DNA from 3 places in the Allobosea sp. GW821-FHT03A12 genome. Region 3 is predicted to be linked to each of the others. Evidence: predicted binding sites of a transcription regulator. Region 3 holds the regulator's gene; each other region holds the start of a gene.

Region 1 (6,703 bases), on a different contig from region 3:
AAGGCCGATCCGAGCAAGAGCGATGAATGGAATCGCGGCGCCTATCTGGTGAACGGGCCGGGCCACTGCGCCGAATGCCATTCCAGCCGCAACCGCTTCGGCGCCATTGTCCAGGCGACGCGCTTCGCCGGCGGCCCCGATCCCGAAGGCAAGGGCTGGGTGCCGAACATCACCCAGGCCGAGGATGGGCTTGGAAAGTGGTCGAAGGCCGAGATCGCCGAACTGCTCAAGACCGGCTTCACGCCGAGCTTCGACAATGTCGGCGGCTCGATGGCGGCGGTGGTGCGCAACATGGCGCAGCTGCCCGATGCCGACCGGCTGGCGATGGCGGAATACCTGAAGTCGCTGCCGGCGGTGCAGGGACCGCCGCGGCCGCCGAAGGCGGCGGGTGGATAGAGGGTTAACCCGCGAACAGACGGCGGTCCCAGAACACAGGTTCGTGCAGGCTCGTCTCGATCAGGACGAAGTCGGGATGAGTCGGGTTGATCAGGACGTTACTGTCGAGCCGCGCCACGACGCTAGGCACGAGAAGAAGCGCGCTACGGCGCTGCCGGCACCAGAGCTCGCCATAGGGCTTGCTCACGGTCGCAGGCATCGTATCCCAACCGGGTAGGGCAGGCGGTGAGAAGATCTCGTAGCTGACGCCGCGCGGGATGCTGATCGTGACGAAATGCTGGTTGGGCGGCAACTGGCCGCTGCCGCGCACGAGCTTTTCCAGCAGTGCGGTCGAATAGTGCTCGCTGGTGTAGATCACCGGGCTTCCGGGCGTGTTCCAGCGCCCGGGCGCGATGGTTGAGCCAGTCGCGTCGAAGATCGGATAGAGGCCGTCAGGGTCGCCGATGCGATAGGCCGTCAGCGTCCGGTCCAGCCGCTGTGGCGTCACGCGGCGCTGCCATATTTCAGCCCGGCGAGAACATCGCGCACCAGTTCGGCGCCGATCTCGTTCTGGATGACGACATCGATCGGTCGGCGATCGTCGAGCATGGCGTGGGGCCTGAACATGAAGTCACGGGCGGCATCCTCGGTCTTCCAGACATCGAGGGCCAGACCCCAGACACCGGCGACGCGCGCCAGGCGCGTGCCCTCGTCGGCCGAGAGGCGATGCGCCGCCTTGCGCCGCTCATAGGTGGCTTTGGGAACGAAGCGGAACTTGAATTGGGCGTCGTTGGGCGACAGCAGCCGCGAGACGCGTTCCAGCGCGGCCACCGGAAGTCCGTTCTCGATTGTCGAGATCAACTCGAATGGCGTGCGCGCCGGGGTATCGCCGGGCAGGCCAAGCACGCGGGCCATCGTCTCATAGGTCGGCATTGATCGTGCCTCGTATCATCTGAGGCAAAATATAGTCTCTGTTGGAGTTTTCTACAAGCAGGGCTCCGACGGAGCGGCCCTTCAGTCCATCACTGCCGCCTTGAGGATGCAGACCATCAGGGCCGTGCCGGGCTGGTCGCCGATGCAGCGGACGACGTGCTGGCGGTCGCAGCGATAGCGCAAGGTCTCGCCGGCCTTGGCGCGCTGGGTGATGCCGCCGACCTCGACCTCGAACTCGCCTGAGCTCACCGAGAGCGATTCGATCGAGCCGCGCTGATGGCCTTCCGAATCGAGCTCGCCACCCGGTTCCGCGCTGACCTCGTACCATTGCAGCCATTCGACGGTCTTGATCCAGCCGATGATGGCGAGACGCAGCTTGCCGTCCTCGGAGACCAGGATCGGTGTGTCGGGCCGGGCGATCTTCTCGATGAAGGCCTCTTCCTCATTGGTCGAGAGCACGCGCTCGATCGAGACGTCGAGCGCCTGCGACAGCCGCCAGATCGTCGCCAGCGTCGGATTGGTCTCGTTGCGCTCGATCTGGCTGATGATCGACTTGGCGACGCCGGACTGCTCGGCCAGTTCCGAAAGCGAGAGGTTATAGGCCTTGCGCAGCCGCTGGATCGTCTTGCCGAGCTGGCCCGAGATCACCTGCGCGCCGGATTCCAGCTCGCGCCCGCCACGTTCCCTGGTTTCGATGCCCATTGCGCTCTTGCCTGCCGTCTCCCCCAATTCGTTTGGGATAGAGAACGATTGTTTGTCCTAGCGGACAATGCCTCGGATCGCTCCAAGCGGCAAGTCGAGGGCGTCAGACCGAACGGGACGGGCCGGCCTCGCGCGTCTCTTTCCTGAGCAGGCCGAGCTGTTGCTCGCGCAGGATGACGTAGATGCCCGAGGCGATGACGATCAGCGAGCCGAGCAGCACGGCCATCACCGGCCATTCGCCGAAGACGAACCAGCCGAGCGCGGTCGCCCAGATCATCGTCGAATACTCGAAGGGCGCAATTAGCGAGGCGTCGCCATAGCGATAGGCCTGGACCAGCAGCATCTGGCCGAGGCCGCCGAGCACGCCGATGGTGACGAGCAGGATGAAGTCCTTGAGGTCGGGCACCGTCCAGCCGAGCGCCAGCGTCAGCAGGCCGAGCAGCGAGGTCAGCGTCATGAAGTAGAACACGATGGCGCCGGTCTTCTCCGTATGGGTCAGCAGCCGGACCTCGACCGAGGCGAAGGCGGAGCAGAAGGCGCCGGCGAGCGCGAGCAGGGCGCCGATGGCCGGGCCGCCCGAGAGCCCATGGCCGAAGGCGTCAGCACCCATATGCGGCGAGAGCATCAGGAGCACGCCGAGGAAGCCGACGGCGACGGCGGTCCAGCGATAGATGCGCACGCGCTCCTTCAGGATCAGCGCCGCCAGCACGACGACGATCAGCGGCGCGGCATAGCCGATCGCGACCGCGTCCGAGAGCGGCAGCAGGTGCAGCGCCGCGAAGCCGAGGAACATCCCGGTCGAGCCGATGACGCCGCGCTTGAGATGGCCGCGCAGATTGTTCGTCTTCAGCGCCTCGGGGAATTCATGGCGCCAGGCCAGCCAGATGATCAGCGGGATCAGCGCGAAGAAGGAGCGGAAGAAGACGAGCTCGCCGGTCGGATAGCGCGAGGCCAGCGTCTTGATGCCGGCCGACATCAGCGTGAACGACAGGGCCGAAAGCAGCTTGAGGCTGATGCCGAGGAGCGGTGACAAGGGAGCAGGTCGGGCGCGAGGACTGGAAGTCTTGTGCAAGACGTCCAGCCCTTAGACCACGGGCGCCGGGCCGTTCCAAGCGCCGATCTTGCAAATCGGACCGGCGCGCTGCGGGAGGCGATGAAGAGCCGGGTCAGGCGAAGCGGTATTCGAGGATCTCATCGCCGCGATCGTCGAAGCTGCCGGTCGAGCGCCAGCCGAGATGCCGGTAGAAGCCATAGGATCGTGAGGCGGGATCGGCTGAGCAGCTCAGGAACAGCCTGGCGAAACCGAACTCCCCGAAATCAGCGGCGACCAGGTTCAGCAGCGTCCTGCCAATTCCTTTTTCTTCATAGTCGGGCAGTAGCGCCAGCACGGCGATCTCGCCGGTCTCGCGTTCGCCGAAGCAGTAGCCGACGATCCGGCCGTCGTCGGTCGCGACATGGCCGGGCAGGCTGGTGTCGGCGATGCCGGCGCGCCAGCTTTCGAGCGTGATGCCGAGCGCCGCCAGCCTTTCGACCGAGAAGGCGTTCTCGCGCGTCATGCCGCGCAGGACGAGGCAAGCGGGCGTGTCGTCGGGGATGGCGCGGCGATAGGCGATGGTCATGGTCGGCCGAGCTGGAGGCATCGACCGGGCTGCGTCTGGCGCGGCCCGGCCGGTTTGCGGCTATGTCAGAAATTGGCCCGGAACGAGCCGCCGTCGATCAGGAAGTTCTGGCCGGTGATGTAGCCGGCATGGGCGCTGGAAATGAAGGCGCAGAGCTTGCCGAACTCGTCGGGCGTGCCGAGGCGGCCGGCCGGGACGGCCGCGAGCCGCCGCTTCGTCGCTTCCTCGATGCTGATGCCCTGCATCTCGGCGACCTTGTTCGTCGCGGTCTTGATCCGGTCGGTGTCGAACACGCCCGGCAGGATGTTGTTGATGGTGACGTTGGCATGGGCGATCTCGCGCGCCACGCCGGCGAGGAAGGCGGTGAGGCCGGCGCGTGCGGCGGAGGAGACGTCGAGCCCCGTGAGGGGGGTCAGCACGCTCGCCGAGGTGATGTTGATGATGCGGCCGAAGCCCCGCTCGATCATGCCGTCGACGACGCGCTGCACCAGCTCGAGCGGCGTCGCCATGTTCTGCGCCACGCCTTCGAGCAGGCCCTCGCGCGTCACTTGGCGGAAGGGTTTTGGCGGCGGGCCGCCATTGTTGTTGACGAGGATGTCCGGGTTCGGCGCGGCGGCGAGCAGCGCATCCTGGCCCGCTTTGGTCGAGACGTCGGCGACGACGGCGATCACGGTCGCGCCGGTGCTGGCGCGAATCGCAGCCGCGGTCTCCTCCAGCGTCTTGGCGTCACGGCCGTTGATGACGACGGTGCAACCCGCTTCGGCGAGCGCCTGCGCGCAGCCACGGCCCAGCCCCTTGCTCGAGGCGCAAACGATGGCCGTGCGGCCGGCGATACCCAGATCCATTGTCGTCTCCCGGAAAGATCCGTTCCTGTGAGAGGAGGCAAAGCATGGTTTTGCCGCCGCGTCATCAAAGCGTAGTGCAAATCAGACACACGCCGCAGACATCTGACAACGGATGGGTCGGCGGGTATGAGCGACGACAGCGACGCCAAGCAGGTTCGCAGCATCTTCATCTCCGACCTGCATCTGGGCACGCGTGGAGCCCAGGCGGATCTCGTGCTGGAGTTCCTGCGCGCCTATGACGCTCCGACGATCTATCTGGTCGGCGACATCATCGACGGCTGGCGGCTGAAGAGCGGCTGGTACTTCCCGCAAGCCCATAACGATGTGGTGCAGAAGCTGCTGCGCAAGGTGCGCAAGGGCTCGAAGCTGATCTACGTCACCGGCAATCACGACGACTTCCTGCGCGACTATACCGGCCTGCAGTTCGGCGGCATCACGCTCGTCGACGACATCGTCCACGAGACCGCCGACGGCAAGCGCATGCTGGTGATCCATGGCGACCTGTTCGACCTCGTGGTCCGCAACGCCAAATGGCTCGCTCTGCTCGGCGACTGGGCCTACACGATCGCGCTCGTGCTCAACCACGGCATCAACCGGGTCCGCCGCGTCCTTCGCCTGCCGCACTGGTCGCTTTCGGCCTGGGCCAAGCACAAGGTCAAGAACGCGGTGAACTATATCGGCGAGTTCGAGCAGTGCCTCGCCGACGAAGCGCGCCGGCACAAGGCCGACGGCGTGATCTGCGGCCACATCCACCACGCCGCCCAGCGCGAGATCGGCGGGCTGACCTACATCAACACCGGCGACTGGGTCGAAAGCTGTACGGCGGTGGTCGAGCACGACGATGGCCGCTTCGAGATCGTACGTTGGCCGCAGCACCGGTTTAGCGGCGAGAAGCCGGCTACTCCTGCGGCGCGGCCGACTCCAGTGCCGAGCCTCGTCGAGGCCGCGTGATGCGTGTCCTGATCGCGACGGACGCCTGGCGCCCGCAGATCAACGGCGTGGTGCGCTCGCTGGAGCGGATGGTCGAAGCGGCGCCGGAATTCGGCGTCACCCCGCAGATGCTGACGCCGGAGGGGTTCTGGCAGGTCGGCCTGCCGTCCTATCCCGATATCCGCATCGCGCTTGCGACGCGCCGTCATATCGCCCGGCGGATCGCCGAATTCGGCCCCGACCATATCCACATCGCAACGGAAGGGCCGATCGGCTGGCTGACGCGCGCGGTCTGCCTCGCCCAGAAGCGCACCTTCACCACGAGCTACCACACGCGCTTTCCGCAATATGTCGCGGCGCGCTGGCCGATCCCCGAAAGCTGGAGCTATCGCTTCTTGCGCCGTTTCCACGGGCCTGCGGCAGGCGTCATGGTCTCGACCGCGACGGTCGAGGCGGAGCTGCGGGCGCATGGTTTCGAGCGCATCCTGCGCTGGGGGCGCGGCGTCGACCTCTCGCTGTTCCATCCGCGGCCCGAGAGCGTGCTCGACCTGCCGCGGCCGATCTTCCTCAGCGTCGGCCGGGTCGCGGTCGAAAAGAACCTCGAGGCCTTCCTGTCCTTGCGCCTGCCCGGCAGCAAGGTCGTGGTCGGCGACGGGCCGGCTCGCGCCGACCTGCAGCGTGCCTTCCCCGAGGCGCATTTCCTCGGCGCGCGCGAGGGCGAGGATCTCGCGGCGATCTATGCTTCCTCCGACGTCTTCGTCTTCCCGAGCCTGACCGACACTTTCGGCATCGTGCTGCTGGAGGCGGCTGCGAGTGGATTGCCGGTGGCGGCTTTCCCAGTGCAGGGGCCGAGCGACGTCTTCGCCGGCAGTGAGGCGGCGGTGCTGCACGAGGACCTGCGCCAGGCCGCGCTTTCGGCCTTGCGCCTGCCGCGCGAGGCCGGGCTGGAGCTCGCTCAGCGCCATAGCTGGCACAGCAGCGCCGAGCAGTTCTACGGCCACATGCGCCGGGCGATGCAGGCTGCCGCTGCGGGCAAGGCGGTGCGCCCCGAACTGGCGCCGGCCCCGACAACTGCCCTGTCCGTCCGCTTGGAGCCGACGGAGCGCAAGGAATTCGCTTAGCGCTACACCGTCTTTCCGGGGCAGGCCGCAGGCCTGAGCCGGGAACCCAGAACCGATGCGTCTGATCGGAAGGCTCGGTTGGGGGCGAGCTTATTACGGAAAGGGCATCGGCTCTGGGTTCCGGGCTCGCTGCTGCGCAGCGCCCCGGAAAGACGAGGTGGCGCCAAGCGAAACTGTC
Region 2 (6,703 bases), on a different contig from region 3:
TGGGCGGTGTTCTGGGCCGCCTTCTTCAACTTCATCGCCTTCCTGTTCTTTGGCCTGCACGTCGCCCAGACGGTCGGCTCCGGCATCATCCAGGCGACGATCGTCGATGACCGGGTGATCTTCGGCGCGCTCACCGGCGCGATCGTCTGGAATGTCGTGACCTGGATCGCCGGCATCCCGTCGAGCTCCTCGCATGCGCTGATCGGCGGGCTGGTCGGCGCCGGCCTGTCGAAGGTCGGCTTCTCGGCGATCGTCTGGTGGGGCCTCGGCAAGACCTTCGTCGCGATCTTCATGTCGCCGGCGATCGGCTTCGCGCTGGCGCTGCTCTTGGTGCTGATCGTCTCCTGGACCTTCCTGAGGGTGGCGCCGATCAAGGTCGATTCGACCTTCCGCCTGCTGCAATTCGTCTCGGCCTCGCTCTATTCGCTCGGGCATGGCGCCAACGACGCGCAGAAGACGATGGGCATCATCGCAGTGCTGCTGTTCTCGCACGGCATGATGGGCGACACCTTCTCGGTGCCGTTCTGGGTGGTGATCTCCTGCCAGGCGGCGATGGCGCTCGGCACGCTCTGCGGCGGCTGGCGCATCGTCCACACCATGGGCTCGAAGATCACCCGGCTCTCGCCGCAGCAGGGCTTCTGCGCCGAGACCGGCGGCGCCATCACCCTGTTCATGGCGACTTATCTCGGCGTGCCCGTCTCGACCACGCACACCATCACCGGCGCGATCATCGGCGTCGGCGCGGCAAGGCGGGTCACGGCGGTGCGCTGGGGCGTCGCCCGTGGCATCGTCTTCGCCTGGATCGTCACCATGCCGGCCGCCGGCCTGATCTCGGCGCTGGCCTATTTCCTCTCCGGACTGTTCCTGACCGGCCGCTGAGCGAGGGCATCAGCCGAGCAGCGGCAGCGCATAGGTCGGGCTTTGCCCGGCGCGGGCGAAGAGCGCGAGGCAACTCGCTGCATCCATCGCCGCGCCATCCCAGCCGATCTCGCCGCGGTGGATGCCGCCACCGATGAAGACGCTGTCGATGCCGGCGCCCTGCGCACCGGCGATGTCGTGCTCGAGCGAATCGCCGATCGCGATCACCCGGCTGCGGTCGAGCCCGAGCTTCGCAAGGCAGGTGCGGTAGATCCGCGGCTGCGGCTTGCCGTGATAGCGCACGGCGCCGCCGAGTTGCTCATAGACGCGCGCGACGAGGCCGGGTGCCTCCTGCAGGCCGCCGTCAGCGCTGGCGCGGTGCAGGTCGGGATTGGCGCAGACCATCGGCAGCCGGCGGTCGCTGGCCGCTTCGAGCAAGCTCATCCAGCCGGCGACCGACTGCTTGGGTGGATCCATCGTCATCAGCAGGATGAAATCGGCCAAGGCGACATCCTCGACGAGGTCGAGACCCAGGCCTTCCGCCAGATGCGCTTCGCCCTCACGCGCCAGCAGCAGGCAGCGGCGGCCGAGCGCTTGGTGGAACGGCTCGTCGCGCGCCGCCAATGCGTCGCGGGCGTCGTCCCCGGCCGAAACGATCTCGTCATAGAGCTCCAGCGCGAAGCCGAATCTCATCAATTGCTTGGCGTTCTCGGCTCCGCTGCGCCCGGAATTCGAGAGGATGATCACGCGCTTACCGGCGCGTCGCAGCATCTGCAACGCGGCGACGGCGCCGGGATAGGGCCGGACGCCATCATGCAGAACGCCCCATTGGTCGAGCAGGAAGCCGTCATAGCGCGGCATCAACGCCGCCAGATTGTCCGGAAAGATTGTGGGAAGAGGATTTCGCATCGCCTGGGTTGGTGCGCGGGTCAATCGTCGCGGTGGACAAGGCCACTATAGTCGTAAGACGAGACGCCCCGCCCGGCTGGAATATGACAGTTTTGTGTCACATACTATAGCCAGCTCACAATCAAGATCGACCGGGAGAGACGCCGACTATGACTAAGACGCTGACTTGCCTGTCCGCCACAACCTCGCTGCTGCTGAGCCTCGGGCTCGCAGGCGCGGCACAGGCACAGGCACAGGACGCCTGCCCCAATCGCGGCCAGCTCGACACGATGTATTGCGACGCCAACAAGGACTTGGTCGCTGACGTGCCGACCGAGGCCTCGAAGCTGAAGGACCCGTCGGCGCTGGTCTGGGCCTATACGCCGGTCGAGGACCCGGCCGTCTACGCCAACATCTTCAAGCCGCTGACCGACCATCTCGCCGCCTGCACCGGCAAGCGCATCGTCTATTACCCCGTGCAGTCGAACTCGGCCGAGATCGAGGCGATGCGCTCGGGCCGCCTGCACTTTGCCGGCTTCTCGACCGGCCCGACGGGATTCGCCGTCAACCTTGCCGGCGCGATCCCCTTCGCCGCCAAGGGCTCGGCCGAGGGCGTGCGCGGCTACAACCTCGTCGCCGTGGTCAAGGCCTCCAGCCCCTATCAGAAGCTCGCCGACCTCAAGGGCAAGAAGGTCGCCCACACCTCGCCCTCGTCGAACTCAGGCAACCTCGCCCCGCGCGTGCTCTTCCCCGAGTTCGGGCTCGAAGCCGACAAGGACTACAAGCCGCTAATGTCGGGCGGGCATGACAAGTCGCTGCTCGGCGTCGTCTCCGGCGACTACGACATGGGCGCCGTCGCCGGCGACGTCTACGAGCGCATGATCGTGCGCGGCACGATCAAGAAGGAGGATACCCGAGAGATCTATCGCAGCGCGATCTTCCCGACCTCGTCCTTCGCCTATGCGCACGACCTCAAGCCCGAGCTCGCCAAGAAGCTGACCGACTGCTTCTTCTCCTTCCGCTTCACCCCGGAAATGACCAAGGAGTTCAACGGCGACGATCGCTTCCTGCCGATCACCTACCAGAAGGACTGGGCGATCGTGCGCGACGTCGCCGAGAAGTCGGGCACGCCCTACAACAAGTCGGCCTATGACACCGAGGCCAAGCGCGAGGCGGACGAACTCGCCAAGAAGAAGGCGCAGCCAGCGCCAGCCAAGCCCTGATCGAAGGCTCTTCCCAGCTCATGAGCGCCCTTCCCGTCGCAGAGGCGCCCGGCCATGGCCGGGCGCTCGTCATCCGCAATCTCGTCAAGGAGTATCGCAAGGGCCAGCCGGTCCTGCGCGACATCTCGCTCAGCGTCTCCGAGCCCGGCATCGTCGCGATCATCGGCCCCTCCGGCACCGGCAAGTCGACGCTGATCCGCTGCATCAACCGGCTGGTCGACCCGACCTCCGGCTCGATCATGCTCGGCGGGACCGATCTGGCGAAGCTGCAGGGCGAGCCGCTCAGATCAGTGCGCCGGCGGCTCGGCATGGTCTTCCAGGAATACAATCTGGTCGAGCGGCTGACGGTGATCGAGAACGTGCTCTGCGGCCGGCTCGGCTATGTCCCGGTCTGGCGCGCCTGGACACGGCGCTTCCCCGAGGAGGATATCGCCCGCGCCTTCGCCCTGCTGGAATCGGTCGGCCTCGGCGACTTCGCCACCCGCCGCGCCGACCAGCTCTCCGGCGGCCAGCGCCAGCGCGTCGGCATCGCCCGCGCGGTGATGCAGGAGCCAGACCTGATCCTCGCCGACGAACCGACCTCCTCGCTCGATCCCAAGACCTCGGTCGAGATCATGGAACTGCTCGCCAAGGTCGGGCGCGAGCGCAATATCCCGGTGCTGGTCAACATTCACAACGTCGCGCTCGCCCGACGCTATGCCCTGCGGATGATCGGCATGTCCAAGGGCCTCGTGATCTATGACGGCCCGCCGGCCGGGCTGCAGGACAGCCATCTCGCCGAGATCTATGGCGGCGAAGGCTGGATGGAATGAGCGCCCCTCCCCTCAGCGAAGGCCTCAGCCTGCGCGCCCGCGCCTTCCCGCCGAACTGGCCGCTGCGCCTCGGCGCGGTGCTGTTCGTCGCCTATGTGATCTATGCGGCGGGGATCGTCGATATCCGCTGGGAGCGCTTCGTCCAGGGCCTCGGCAATGGCGCGCGCTTCCTCGGCCGCATGTTCCCGCCGAACCTGGCGCACGACAAACTGCAGCTGCTCGCGCAGGGCATGCTGGAATCGCTGCAGATCGCCATCATCGCGACCGGCGCCGGCGTGCTGCTCGCTTTGCCTGTCGGCCTCTGCGCCGCTCGCAACCTGATGCCCCTGCCGGTGACGATCCTGGCGCGCGGGCTGATCGCGCTCTGCCGGACCTTCCACCCGGTCATCGTCGCCATCCTCTTCGTCAAGGCGGTCGGCTTCGGCGCGCTCGCCGGCATCCTGGCGCTGATCGTCGCAACCATCGGCTTCATCGCCAAGCTGATCGCCGAGGCTATCGAGGAAATGTCGATGAAGCCGATCGAGGCATTGCGCGCCGCCGGCTCGCCCTTCCTCTCGGTCGTGACCATGGGCGTGGTGCCGCAGGTGCTGCCGCGCTTCATCGGCTTTGCCGCCTATCAGCTCGATTCGAACCTGCGCAATTCCGCCCTGGTCGGCCTCGTCGGCGGCGGCGGCATCGGCGCGACGCTGTTCACCGCCTTCCAGCGCTTCGACTACGACTTCGTTCTGACCATCATCATCGCGATCATCCTGGCGGTTATGGCCGGCGAGATCCTCTCCGCCTTCATGCGCCGGGTCTATCAGGACGAGGCGCCGACCGGCGAGGTCAAGCAAGGAGCGTCCGGCCCGGTCTGGCATCGCTTCACCGCCGCCGAGCGTGGCATGCGCCTCGCGTTCTGGGCGGTGGCAGCGCTGGCGCTGGGCTGGTCGGTCCAGACCATCGAGGTGATCCCGGAATTCCTCTATGACGCGCCGGAGCAGACGGTCGACCTCTTCGCGCGGATGTGGCCGATCGACTGGGCCTATTTCCCCAAGACCGTGCAGCAGGCGCTGATCGAGACACTGCACACCGCAACGCTCGGCACGGTGCTGGCGATCCTCATGGCGACGCCGGTGGCGCTGATGTGCGCCCGCAACATCTCGTCCTCGGTCTGGGTCAACACGCTCGGCCGCTTCATCCTGGTCGCGACCCGCTCTGTGCACACGCTGGTCTGGGCGCTGCTCTTCGTCGCTGTGTTCGGGCCTGGCGCGCTCGCCGGCGTCATGGCGGTGGCGGTGCACTCGATCGGCTTCACCGGCAAGTTCCTGGCCGAGGCGATCGAGGAGGCCAAGCCCGGCCCGATCGAGGCGCTGCGCGCAGCCGGAGCGCCCTGGCGTTCCGTTTTGCTCAAGGGCTTCTGGCCGCAGGTGAAGCCGGCCTTCCTCGCCGTCAGTCTGTTCCGCTGGGACATCAATGTGCGCGAAAGCGCCGTGCTCGGCCTGGTCGGCGCCGGCGGCCTCGGCGTCGCCCTGCAGGCGGCGATGGACAATCTCTACTGGGACCAGGTCGGGCTCGTGCTCGTCGTGATCTTCGCGGTGGTGGTGGTCACCGAGATCGTCACTGCGACGCTGCGCGCCAAGGTGATCTGAGACGGGAGGCTGACGCCTCCCGCTTCAGTTCCGCAGCAGGGGCAGCAGCTGGTCGCCCTGTCGCCTGATCTCGGGCAAATAGGGCGTGTCCGACAGGACGAAATGGCTGATGCCGAGGTCGCGGTACTTGCGCAGCGAGCGCGCGACGTCCTCGGCCGAGCCGACCAGCCAGGTGGTGCCGGCCCCGCCGCCACCGAACTTGCCCGGTGTCGTATAGAGATTGTCGTCGAGCACCTCGCCGCGGCCCTGCAGGTCGAACAGGCGCTGCTGGCCGACAGCGACGCCGCGCCGATGGTCGTTCCAGCCGCCGCCCTTGCCCTGCGCCATTTCGGCGACCTTGGCCTCGGCCTCCGCCCAGGCCTGTTCCGTGGTGTCGCGGACGAAGGTGGTGACCCGCAGTCCGAATTCGAGTGGCGGCAGGTCGCGGTCGAGATCGCGGCTCAGCGCCTTCAGCCGCTCGATGCGCTGACCGACATCCGCCAGCGGCTCGCCCCAGAACAGCTGGACGTCGGCTTCCGTCGCAGCCACCCGCTCCGCCGCCTCGGAGGCACCGCCGAAGTAGAGCCTGGGATGGCGCCGCGCGCCGCGCTGTTTGATCCGCGGCACGACGGTCGATCCGTCGACACGGAAGTGCTCGCCGGCGAAGTCGACACTCTCTTCAGTCCACAGCCTGCGGACGAGGCGCATGAACTCCCTGGTGCGGCCATAGCGATGCGCCTGGTCGCCCTCGCTGTCGCCATAGGCGGCGAGATTATCCTTGCCGGAGACGATGTTGATGCGCACGCGCCCGCCGGTCAGGTGGTCAAGCGTCGCCACGGCGGAGGCGAAGTTCGCCGGCCGCCAATAGCCCGGCCGGATCGCGATCAGCGGCTCGAAGCTGGTGGTGCGGGCTGCAAGCGCGGCCGCCACCGTGAAGGTGTCCGGCCGACCCCAGCCGGTGCCGATCAGCGCGCCCTTCCAGCCATGCTCCTCCAGCGCCCTGGCGTGGCTGGTCAGCGTCTCCAGGCTGTTGTGGCCTTCGACCGCGGAATCGCCGCGATGACCGGGCTCGACGACGTTGGGGATGTACCAGAGATAGTCAGCTTCAAGGCTCATGTCTTGGCTTCGTGAACGGGCGGCATCTGCACTCGCCCCAGACTGCCTCGCTGCCCAGCAACGCGTCAATGAAACGTTCTTTCAAAAGAACGCTCCTGATGAGATGACAATCTCCGTCCTCTGCCGAGGAAGGAAATATCGTGCTCGCCCCTCAGCGCGCCGGCATATATCCGGAGATCACGCGCTTCTCAGCCCGATC
Region 3 (10,337 bases):
CAGGCCGCCACTCCGCCGAAGCACCAGGCCAGGATGCCCTTCTGGGCATGCAGCCGGTTCTCGGCCTCGTCGAAGACGGCCGATTGCGGGCCGTCCATGACCTGATCGGTCACTTCCTCGCCACGCGAAGCCGGCAGGCAGTGCATGAAGATCGCATCCTTCTCGGCACGGCCGAGCAGGCGCTCATCGACCTGGTAGGGCCGCAGCAGGTTGTGGCGCGTGCCTTCCTCGTCGCCCATCGAGACCCAGCAATCGGTGATGACGCAATCGGCGCCCTCGACCGCCGCCTCGGGGCGAGTGGTCAACTGCAGCTTCGCGCCCTGCTTGCGGGCCCAGTCGAGCAGGGCCGGCGGCGGCGCCAGCTCCTCGGGCGTCGCGATGGCGAGCTCGAAATCGAGCCGGCCGGCGGCATGGACCCAGGAGGTCAGGACATTGTTGGTGTCGCCGGTCCAGGCGATGCGCTTGCCCTTGATCGAGCCCTTGCGCTCCTCGAAGGTCATGACATCGGCCATGACCTGGCAGGGGTGCTGGCGCTTGGTCAGGCCGTTGATCACCGGCACGGTGGCGTATTTCGCCATCTCGACCACGGAATCATGGTCGAGCATCCGGATCATGATCGCATCGACATAGCGCGACAGCACGCGGGCGGTGTCGGCGATGGTCTCGCGCTCGCCGAGCTCGATCTCCTGGCCCGTCACCATCATCGGCGAGCCGCCGAGCTCGCGGATGCCGACATCGAAGGAGACGCGGGTCCGCAGCGAGGGCTGCTCGAAGATCATGGCGATGACCTTGCCCTCGAGCAGGCGGTCGCCGGCTGCCGCCGGCGTGCGCCTGCGGGCCTTGATCTCCTCGCCGGCCTTGAGGATCGACCTCAGCTCGCCGGCGGAGAAATCCGAGAGATCGAGAAAATGACGCGTCGCAGACATCATGCTCACTCCGCCGCCGGCCGGGCGAGCTCCGCCTCGACCGCACCTGCCGCCTTGTCGAGCCGCGCCACCGCCTCGGCCACATCGCTCTCGCCGATGATCAAGGGCGGCAGCAGGCGCACGACATTGTCGCCAGCCGCGACCACGAGCAGGCCGGCGGCCCGGGCCTGGGCGACGAAATCGGTATTCAGGGTCTTGAGCTTGAGGCCGAGCATCAGCCCCTCGCCGCGGATCTCCTCGATCACCTGCGGATGCTGGTCCTTGAGCTGGGCCAGCGACTGGCGCAGGCGCAGCGCCGTCTTCTGGACATGGTCGAGGAAGCCAGGCGCCAGGATGACATCGAGCACGGCGTTGCCGACCGCCATGGCGAGCGGATTGCCGCCGAAGGTGGTGCCATGCGTGCCGAGCGTCATGCCGGAGGCGGCCTCCTCGGTGGCGAGGCAGGCGCCCATCGGGAAGCCGCCGCCGATGCCCTTGGCGATCGACATGATGTCGGGCGCGACGCCATAGTGCTCATAGGCGAAGAACTTGCCGGTACGGCCGACGCCGGTCTGGATCTCGTCGAAGATCAGCATCAGGCCGTGCTCGTCGCAGAGCTCGCGCAGGCGCCTGAGGAAGCGCATCGGCACCGAGCGCAGGCCGCCCTCGCCCTGGATCGGCTCGATCATCAGCGCGGCGGTCTCAGGCCCGATCGCGGCCTTCAGCGCCGCCTCGTCGTCGAATGGCACCTGATCGAAGCCGTCGACCTTCGGGCCGAAGCCGTCGATGTATTTCTGCTGGCCGCCGGCGGCGATGGTCGCGAGCGTGCGGCCATGGAAGGCGCCCTCGAAGGTGACGATCCGGTAGCGCTCGGGATGGCCCTTCGCGGCGTGGTACTTGCGCGCCATCTTGATCGCGCACTCGTTCGCCTCGGCGCCCGAATTGGTGAAGAAGACGCGCTCGGCGAAGGTCGCCTCGCAGAGCCGGCGGGCGAGCTTCTCGCCGTCGGGCATCGTGTAGAGGTTCGAGGTGTGCCAGATGCGCTGAGCCTGCTGGGTCAGCGCCTCGACCAGATGCGGATGGGCGTGGCCGAGCGAATTGACGGCGATGCCGGCGCCGAAATCGAGATAGCGGGTGCCATCGGCGGTGATCGCCCAGGCGCCTTCGCCGCGCTCGAGCGCGATCGGGGCCCGGGCATAGGTCGGCAGGAGAACGGAAGAAGCGGAAGCGGTGCTCATCGAGCGAAATCCTTGCGGCGAGACAGGAGGGTAGCGCGGAATCTCGGGCCGGGAACGGCAGGGTGGGACGCAAGGCGGCATGATGCCGGCACGATGCGACCCGCCGGCGACATTATCGTCGCTGGCCGTTCCCGCCGTCTCGTCGCGCGTCAAGCCGCATCGAAGGAAAATCCCGATCGCTCAAAAACATAAGCGCCGCCCCTTGAGGGCGGCTGCGTCGTGAGACTATGCAAAACCGGCCCGGCCCTGTCAATTGCGGCTGACCTCGCGGCAGCGTTGCCGATTGGACTCACTGCCGGACCATCTGCGGCGATTGGCTGGGGAAAAGCCGAATTACGATTCGGCGACTCTTGTGGCCGAGTCAGGCCATCTTGTATGGTCTTCTTCGTCAGATACGACATCTCGTGCGGCGTCTCCTGTATCGTCAGTTCCGGGCGTAACGGCTTCCGTTTAGCGACGGGCGCTGCCGGTATCGGATTCCGCCATGATCTCTCCCTATGCCTCGCCGGCTTGCTGGCGGAGCATGACGAAGACAGGTGCAACCCCATGACCGAAGCCGGAGCCTGGACCGACGAACGCGTCGAACTGCTCAAGAAGCTCTGGAATGACGGCCTGAGCGCGAGCCAGATCGCCGCCGAGCTTGGCAATGTCACGCGCAACGCCGTCATCGGGAAGGTCCATCGCCTCGGCCTGTCCGGCCGGGCCAAGAGCCCGGGCTCTGCCGCGCCGCGTCCGCGCAAGCCGGCCGCCCGTCCGCCGAGCCATCCGGCCGGCCACCAGAGCAGTGGCAACGCAGGCCTGACCCGCGGCAACACCGCGCTCGCCCCGCAGTTCGCGCCACAGATCGAAGCCGAAGCCCAGGTCGAACGCGCTCCGGCGCCGGCCGAGGACGTGGTCGTGCCGTTCTCCGAGCGGGTCACGATCATGGACCTGCGCGAATATATGTGCCGCTGGCCAATGGGCGACCCGACCACGCCGGAGTTCCGCTTCTGCGGCGGCCGCAGCGCCACCGGCCTGCCCTATTGCGCCTATCACGCCCGCATCGCCTACCAGCCGGCAGCCGACCGCCGCCGCGACCGCAAGGCCATTCGCGCCTGAGTGGGCGGCATGTTTGGACGCTGAAAAGCCGGCCCTCGTGGCCGGCTTTTTCATGGCTGGAATGAGTGGGAGCGCCCATGACGACCCTGGCGATCTATGCCGCCGCGGCGCTGGCGGAAATCGCCGGCTGCTTCGCCTTCTGGGCCTGGCTGAAGCTCGACAAGCCGGTCTGGTGGCTGCTGCCGGGACTCGTCTTTCTCGCGGTCTTCGCCTGGCTGCTGACCCTGGTCGACAGCCCCGCCGCCGGGCGCGCCTTCGCCGCCTATGGCGGCATCTACATCATGGCGTCGCTGGCCTGGATGGCGCTGGTCGAGAAGGTCGCGCCGGATCGCTATGATCTCGCGGGAGCCGTTCTCTGCCTCGCCGGCGCGGCGGTGATCATCGCCGCGCCGCGCTGATCGAAGCGCTCAGCCGCGCGCAAACGTCTCATCGAAGGCGTAGCCGGCGCCGCGCACGGTGCGCAGCGGGTCCTTGGCGTTGGCGGGCGTGATCGCCTTGCGCAGACGCCCGACATGGACGTCGACGGTGCGCTCGTCGATATAGACGTCGCGGCCCCAGACGGCATCGAGCAACTGCGCCCGCGAATAGACCCGGCCCGGCGCCTGCATCAGGAATTCGAGCAGACGGAACTCGGTCGGGCCGAGATGCAGTTCGGCGCCGGCACGGCGGACGCGCCGCGTCGTACGGTCGAGCTCGAGATCGCCGGCGGCGAGCAGGCCGGCGACATGGCCGGGCTTGGCGCGACGCAGCAGGGCCTGGATGCGGGCGATCAGCTCGGGCAGCGAGAACGGCTTGACGACATAGTCGTCGGCGCCGGTGGCGAGGCCGCGCACGCGCTCGGTCTCCTCGCCGCGGGCAGTCAGCATGATGATCGGCACGCGCTCGGTGTCGCGGCGGGTGCGCAGACGCCGGCAGAGCTCGATGCCGGAGAGGCCCGGCAGCATCCAGTCGAGCAGGACGAGATCGGGCGTATGGTCGCGCAGATGCAGTTCGGCGTCGTCGCCACGCGCCACGCTGTCGACCTCAAAGCCCTCGGCCTCGAGATTGTAGCGCAGCAGCAGGGTGAGCGGCTCCTCGTCCTCGACGATCAGGATGCGTGCAGGCATTACGTCTCGCTTTCGCTCGGAGCCTGTTCCGCAAAAGTGGAAACCACTTTTGCGATCAGAACATGCTCCAACTTTTCAACTGCGCGAATTCTGATCGTTCAGCCGATTCCGGCTGAACGGAAAGCGCGCCGCCCGCCGGTTCAGCCATTGGCCGCCGGCAGGTCGACGAGGATGTTGGTGGTGTCGAGCTTCGGCCGGGTCTCGTCGATGGACTGGCCGGTGACGAGGTAGTGGATGGTCTCGGCGATGTTGGTGGTATGGTCGCCGATGCGCTCGACGTTCTTCGCGCAGAACAGGAGATGCGTGCAGAAGGTGATGTTGCGCGGATCCTCCATCATATAGGTCAGGAGCTCGCGGAACAGCGAGGTGTAGAGCGCGTCGATCTCGTCGTCGCGGCGCCAGACCTCCATCGCCTTCTGCTCGTTGCTGGCGGCATAGGCGTCGAGCACGTCCTTGAGTTGGGCCTGGACCAGGCGGCTCATATGCTCCAGCCCGACCACGGCGCGATGCGGCGGCGAGAACTGGCCGGAGATCGCGACGGCGCGCTTGGCGATGTTCTTGGCGAGGTCGCCGACGCGCTCGATGTCGGCGGCGATGCGGATCGCCGAGATCAGCTCGCGCAGGTCGTTGGCCAGCGGCTGGCGGCGGGCGATGGTCAGCACCGCCTTCTCCTCGACCTCGCGCTGGAGATTGTCGAGGCGCTGGTCGGCGCTGATGATCTTCTGGGCGAGCGCGGTGTCGCGGCGCACCAGCGCCACGGTGGAGTCGCCGAGCATGCGCTCGGACATGCCGCCCATCTCGGCGAGGCTGCGGCGCAGGCCCTCGAGATCGGCATCGTAGGAGCGGACGATATGTTGATCCGACATCGGGCGTATCCTTCGGTGCTGGCTGGCGCTGAGGACGTCAGCCGAAACGGCCGGTGACGTAGTCCTGCGTCTGCTTCTTGTGCGGGTTCATGAAGATGGTGTTGGTCGCGTCGAACTCGATCACCTCGCCGAGATACATGAAGGCGGTGTACTGCGAGATGCGCGCCGCCTGCTGCATGTTGTGGGTGACGATGACGATGGTGAAGTCGCTCTTCAGCTGCTCCAGCAGGTCCTCGATCTTGCCGGTCGAGATCGGGTCGAGCGCCGAGGTCGGCTCGTCAAACAGGATGACCTCGGGCTTCTGGGCGATGGTGCGGGCAATGCAGAGGCGCTGCTGCTGGCCGCCGGAGAGGCCCATGCCGGAGCTCTTCAGCTTGTCCTTGACCTCGTCCCAGAGGGCGGCGCGGCGCAGCGCGCCTTCGACACGGTCGTCGAGCTCCGACTTCGGCGGCTTCTCGTAGAGGCGGATGCCGAAGGCGACATTGTCGTAGATCGACATCGGGAAGGGCGTCGGCTTCTGGAAGACCATGCCGATGCGCGAACGCAATTCGTTCACGTCGACGTTGTTGGAGATGATGTTGCGGCCGTCGAGCAGGATCTCGCCGGTGGCCTTCTGCTCGGGATAGAGCGAGTAGATCCGGTTGAAGATACGCAGCAGGGTCGACTTGCCGCAGCCGGACGGGCCGATCAGCGCGGTGACGTGCCGGTCGCGGAAGTCGAGGTTGATGTTCTTCAGCGCCTTGTGCTCGCCGTAGTAGAAATCGAGGTTCTTGACGGCGATGCGGACGGGAGCCTCGGCATCCAGCGTCTGCGGGCTCAGTTCCAGGGTCGAGAGCATCTGCATGGTCCTTCCGATCGGACGCTGATCACTTGCCGCCGCGCACGATGCGCCGGGCGATGATGGAAAGCACGAGGATTGAGACGGTGATGATCAGCGAGCCCGCCCAGGCCAGCTGCTGCCAGTTCTCGTAAGGGGCTGAGGCGAACTGGTAGATCGTCACCGGCAGGTTGGAGACGCCGCCGACCAGGTTCGGCGAGAACCAGAAATTGTTGTTGAGCGCGGTGAAGATCAACGGCGCGGTCTCGCCGGCGATGCGGGCGAGGGCCAGCAGGATGCCGGTGACCATGCCCGACTTCGCCGCACGCCAGGTCACCGAGGTGATGACGACCGAGGGCGGGGCGCCGAGGGCCGCCCCGGCCTCGCGCAGCGAACCGGGGACGAGGCGCAGCATGTCCTCGGTGGTGCGCACGATCACGGGAATCGCGATGATGCCGAGAGCGACGCCGCCGGCCCAGCCGGAATAGCCGCGGAACGGCTCGACCATGATCACATAGACGAACAGGCCGATCAGGATCGAGGGCGCCGAGAGCAGGATGTCGTTGATGAAGCGGATGAGGTCGGCGAGCTTGGAGGCCTTGCCGTATTCGGCGAGATAGGTGCCGGCGAGCACGCCGATCGGCGTCGCCACGGCGATGCCGAGGAAGGTCAGCACGATCGAGCCGACGATGGCGTTGGCCAGGCCGCCGCCCTCGGTGCCCGGCCCAGGCGTGATCTGGGTGAAAGTCGCGGCGGAGAGCCCGCCCAGACCCTTCACGATCAGCATGCCGAGGATCCAGAACAGCACGACGATCGCGATCAGGGTGAAGCTCGTCGCGATGATCTTCATCATCCGGTCGGCCGTGCGGCGCGCCGGGCGCACCCGGCCCCATTCGACATGCGGAGCGGTCATGGTCTTGGTGGATGTCGCCATGGTCATGGGTCCAGCTCCGCTCAGTAGCGCTTCACCCGCGCAACCAGGAGGCGCGCGATGACGAGGACGACGAAGGTGACGAAGAACAGGATGCAGCCGAGCGCGATCAGCGAGTTGAGCTGCAGGCCGAGCGCCTCGTTGAACTCGTTGGCGATGCGCGAGGCGATGGTCGAGCCCGGATCCATGATCGAGCCCGAGAGCCGGTTGGCATTGCCGACGACGAAGGTGACCGCCATGGTCTCGCCGAGGGCGCGGCCAAGGCCGAGCATGATCGCGCCGATGATCGAGACGCCGGCCTGCGGCACCAGGACATGGCGCACGACCTCCCAGGTCGTGGCGCCGATGCCATAGGCGCTCTCGCGCAGCACCGAGGGGATCTGGTCGAGCATGTCGCGCGTGATCGAGGCGATGAAGGGGATGATCATGAAGGCCAGGATGATCCCGGCGGTCAGGATGCCCAGGCCCGAAGGCGAGCGCGAATAGAGGACAGTGCCGATGATCGGCATGCCCTCGACGATGTTCGAGAGCGGGATCTGGACATAGGCGGCAAACAGCGGCGCGAAGACGAACAGACCCCACATGCCATAGATGATCGAGGGCACGGCGGCGAGCAGCTCGATCGCGGTCGAGACCGGCTGCTTGAACCAGGGCGGCGCGAGCTGGGTCAGGAAGACGGCGATCCCCAGCGAGAGCGGGACGCCGACGACGAGCGCGATCAGCGCGGTCGAGAGGGTGCCGACGATGGCGGGCCAGGCGCCGTATTGCTCGTTCTGGGTGTCCCAGACGCTGGAGGTCAGGAAGCCGAGGCCGAATTCGCGGAAGGCCGGCCAGCCGCCGATGACCATCGAGAGCATGATGCCGGCGAGCAGCACCAGCACGAACAGCGCCGCCAGGAAGCTGGCATTGCGGAAGATGAGATCGAAGGTCCCCATCGGGGTCTTGCGCACCGGCGCACTCGGCACGGCGAACTGATCGGTCACGGCAGACATCCGTGGTTACTCCGGTCTCGAAAGGCGACTATCGGGGCGAAACGAGGCTCTGGTCGTCGCGGAAGCGGGGGCCGTTGTCCGGCCCCCGCCCCGTATCGTCACGCGGGAGCGATCAGAAGATCGGCTTGCCCGCCGGGTCGGTGACGCCCTTCCAGGCGTTGCGGACCTGATCCTTGACGTTCGCCGGGAGCGGCACGTAGTCGAGGTCGAGGGCGAGCTGGTCGCCGCTCTTATAGGCCCAGTCGACGAACTTCAGCGCGGCCTGCACCTCTTCCGGCTTCTCGGGCTTGGCGTGCACGAGCAGGAAGGTGGCGGAGGTGATCGGCCAGGCCTGGGCGCCCTTCTGGTTGTTCAGCGAGATGCCGAAGCCGGGAGCCTCGTTCCAGTTGGCGTTGGCGGCAGCGGCCTGGAAGGCCTTGTCGTCCGGAGCCGGGAAGTTGCCGTCGGCGTTCTTGACGAGGGCGTGGGCCAGCTTGTTCTGCTTGGCGTAGGCGTATTCAACGTAGCCGATCGAGTTGGCGACCTGCTTGACCGAGGCCGAGACGCCCTCATTGCCCTTGCCGCCGATCCCGACCGGCCACTGCACGGCGGTGTTGGTGCCGATCTTCGACTTCCAATCGGCCGAGACCTTGGAGAGGTAGTCGGTGAAGACGAAGGTCGTGCCCGAGCCGTCCGAACGGTAGACCGGGTTGATGTTGGCGTCGGGCAGCTTCAGATCGGCGTTCAGCGCAACGATCTTCGGGTCGTTCCACTTCTTGATGTTGCCGAGATAGATCTCGGCGATCAGCTCGCCCGAGAGCTTGAGCTTGCCGGGCTCGACGCCGGCGATGTTGATCGCGGGGACGACGCCGCCCATCACGGTCGGGAACTGGATCAGGCCGTCCTTGGTCAGCTCCTCGCCCTTGAGCGGGGCGTCGGTGGCGCCGAAGGCGACGGTCTTCGCCTTGATCTGGCGGATGCCGCCACCCGAGCCGATCGACTGGTAGTTCAGGCCGACGCCGCTCTCCTTCTTGTAGGCCTCGGCCCACTTCGAATAGATCGGGAAGGGGAAGGTCGCGCCGGCGCCGGTGATGTCGGCAGCCTGGGCAGCGCCCGTCAGGCCGATGGCAGCGGCCGTGAGAATGAGAAGTTTGCGCATCAGATGTCCTCTCTGGATCGCAAGTGCAGCGGCCCTGCTAGAACACCGGCTATATGACAGCTGCATGACACATAGTCATGAAAGCGCGCCGGGCCTCGTCACAAATCGTTAACGGCTCGGCTCGGGCAAGCGCGGCAGGATCGCCCGGAAGGTGGCCCCCTGGCCGACCACGCTCTCGATGGTCAGGCGGCCGCGATGGCGCAGGACGATATGCTTGACGATCGCAAGGCCGAGGCCGGTGCCACCGGCCTCGCGGCTCGCGGCGGTGTCGACGCGGTAGAAGCGCTCGGTCAGGCGCGGCAGGTGCTCCGGCGCGATGCCGGGACCGTCGTCGCGCACGCTGAGGCTGGCCTCCTCGCCCGTTATCGCGACGATGATGCCGACCTCGCCGCCGCGCTGGCCGTATTTGATCGCGTTCTCGACCAGGTTTTCCATCAGCCGCAGCAATTCGTCGCGGTCGCCGGCGACGGTGACGGGCTGCTTGGGCACGTCGAGCTTCAGCGTCACCTCGCGCTCGCGCGCCATCAGCACGAGCGAATCCAGGATCTCGCGGGCGATGCTGGCGAGGTCGACCGGCGTCTCCGGCGCGAGATGGGCGCGCAGTTCGATGCGCGACAGCGAGAGCAGGTCGTCGACGAGGCGGGCCATGCGCAGGCCCTGCTCGCGCATGATCGCCAGGAAGCGGTCGCGCGCCACGGCATCGTTGCGCGCCGGCCCCTGCAGGGTCTCGACGAAGCCGAGCACGGAGGCGAGCGGCGTGCGCAGTTCGTGGCTGGCATTGGCGACGAAATCGACGCGCATGCGCTCGGTCATGCGCTGCTCGCTGAGGTCCTCGAAGGTGAGGAGCACGGCCCGGCGCCAGCCGCTGCCGGCGAGCGCGGCGATATGGATGCGGAAGGTGCGCTCGACCGGGACGCGCTCGATCAATTCGACGGCGCGGCGGCCGCCATGACGCGAGACCTGCTCGATCGCATCGATCAGATCGGGATCGCGCATCACCAAAGCGAGCGGCTTGCCCTTGGCGAGCGCCGTGACCAGCGCCGGCGCGGTCGGGCTCAGCGCCTGGATCACGCCCTGCGGGTCGAGCAGCACGGCGGGAACGCCGATGGCCTCGATCAGCGCCGCCGTGACCGGCGCCTTTGGGTCGACCAAAGCGTGCATGCGGCTCCTGCCCTTGCGTGGCCTGCGGCGAGGCGTCTTATGCCGGAGCGGTGGTGCAGCGCAATTCCCCGCGCACGACCAACTG

What was found. Region 3 encodes PhoB, which activates phosphate uptake and scavenging genes when phosphate is short. Its sites were predicted from a motif close to TGTCATNNANCTGTCAT; they were not measured.
Region 1: AC3WLC_RS30665 (UDP-2,3-diacylglucosamine diphosphatase) is a predicted target of PhoB. The motif match lies at 4,534-4,550, and genes of this name have one in related genera.
Region 2: phnD (phosphate/phosphite/phosphonate ABC transporter substrate-binding protein) is a predicted target of PhoB. The motif match lies at 1,851-1,867, and genes of this name have one in related genera.

Annotation. Positions count from the first base shown of each region.
Region 1 covers NZ_JBYSVZ010000012.1:28,677-35,379, forward strand. Annotated here, with positions in the region: gene AC3WLC_RS30630 (c-type cytochrome) at 1-396, shown strand, start outside; gene AC3WLC_RS30635 (RES family NAD+ phosphorylase) at 401-883, opposite strand; gene AC3WLC_RS30640 (antitoxin Xre-like helix-turn-helix domain-containing protein) at 880-1,308, opposite strand; gene AC3WLC_RS30645 (helix-turn-helix domain-containing protein) at 1,390-2,010, opposite strand; gene AC3WLC_RS30650 (DMT family transporter) at 2,114-3,043, opposite strand; gene AC3WLC_RS30655 (GNAT family N-acetyltransferase) at 3,177-3,650, opposite strand; gene AC3WLC_RS30660 (SDR family oxidoreductase) at 3,695-4,474, opposite strand; gene AC3WLC_RS30665 (UDP-2,3-diacylglucosamine diphosphatase) at 4,601-5,425, shown strand; gene AC3WLC_RS30670 (glycosyltransferase family 4 protein) at 5,425-6,525, shown strand; gene AC3WLC_RS30675 (cation:proton antiporter domain-containing protein) at 6,702-6,703, opposite strand, start outside.
Region 2 covers NZ_JBYSVZ010000004.1:5,063-11,765, reverse strand. Annotated here, with positions in the region: gene AC3WLC_RS14125 (inorganic phosphate transporter) at 1-879, shown strand, start outside; gene AC3WLC_RS14120 (TIGR01459 family HAD-type hydrolase) at 889-1,719, opposite strand; gene phnD (phosphate/phosphite/phosphonate ABC transporter substrate-binding protein) at 1,917-2,969, shown strand; gene phnC (phosphonate ABC transporter ATP-binding protein) at 2,990-3,781, shown strand; gene phnE (phosphonate ABC transporter, permease protein PhnE) at 3,778-5,409, shown strand; gene AC3WLC_RS14100 (LLM class flavin-dependent oxidoreductase) at 5,434-6,504, opposite strand.
Region 3 covers NZ_JBYSVZ010000006.1:423,986-434,322, forward strand. Annotated here, with positions in the region: gene argF (ornithine carbamoyltransferase) at 1-929, opposite strand, end outside; gene AC3WLC_RS24410 (aspartate aminotransferase family protein) at 932-2,143, opposite strand; gene AC3WLC_RS24415 (GcrA family cell cycle regulator) at 2,690-3,241, shown strand; gene AC3WLC_RS24420 (YnfA family protein) at 3,319-3,639, shown strand; gene phoB (phosphate regulon transcriptional regulator PhoB) at 3,649-4,347, opposite strand; gene phoU (phosphate signaling complex protein PhoU) at 4,488-5,213, opposite strand; gene pstB (phosphate ABC transporter ATP-binding protein PstB) at 5,251-6,051, opposite strand; gene pstA (phosphate ABC transporter permease PstA) at 6,080-6,970, opposite strand; gene pstC (phosphate ABC transporter permease subunit PstC) at 6,985-7,953, opposite strand; gene pstS (phosphate ABC transporter substrate-binding protein PstS) at 8,066-9,091, opposite strand; gene AC3WLC_RS24455 (ATP-binding protein) at 9,200-10,252, opposite strand.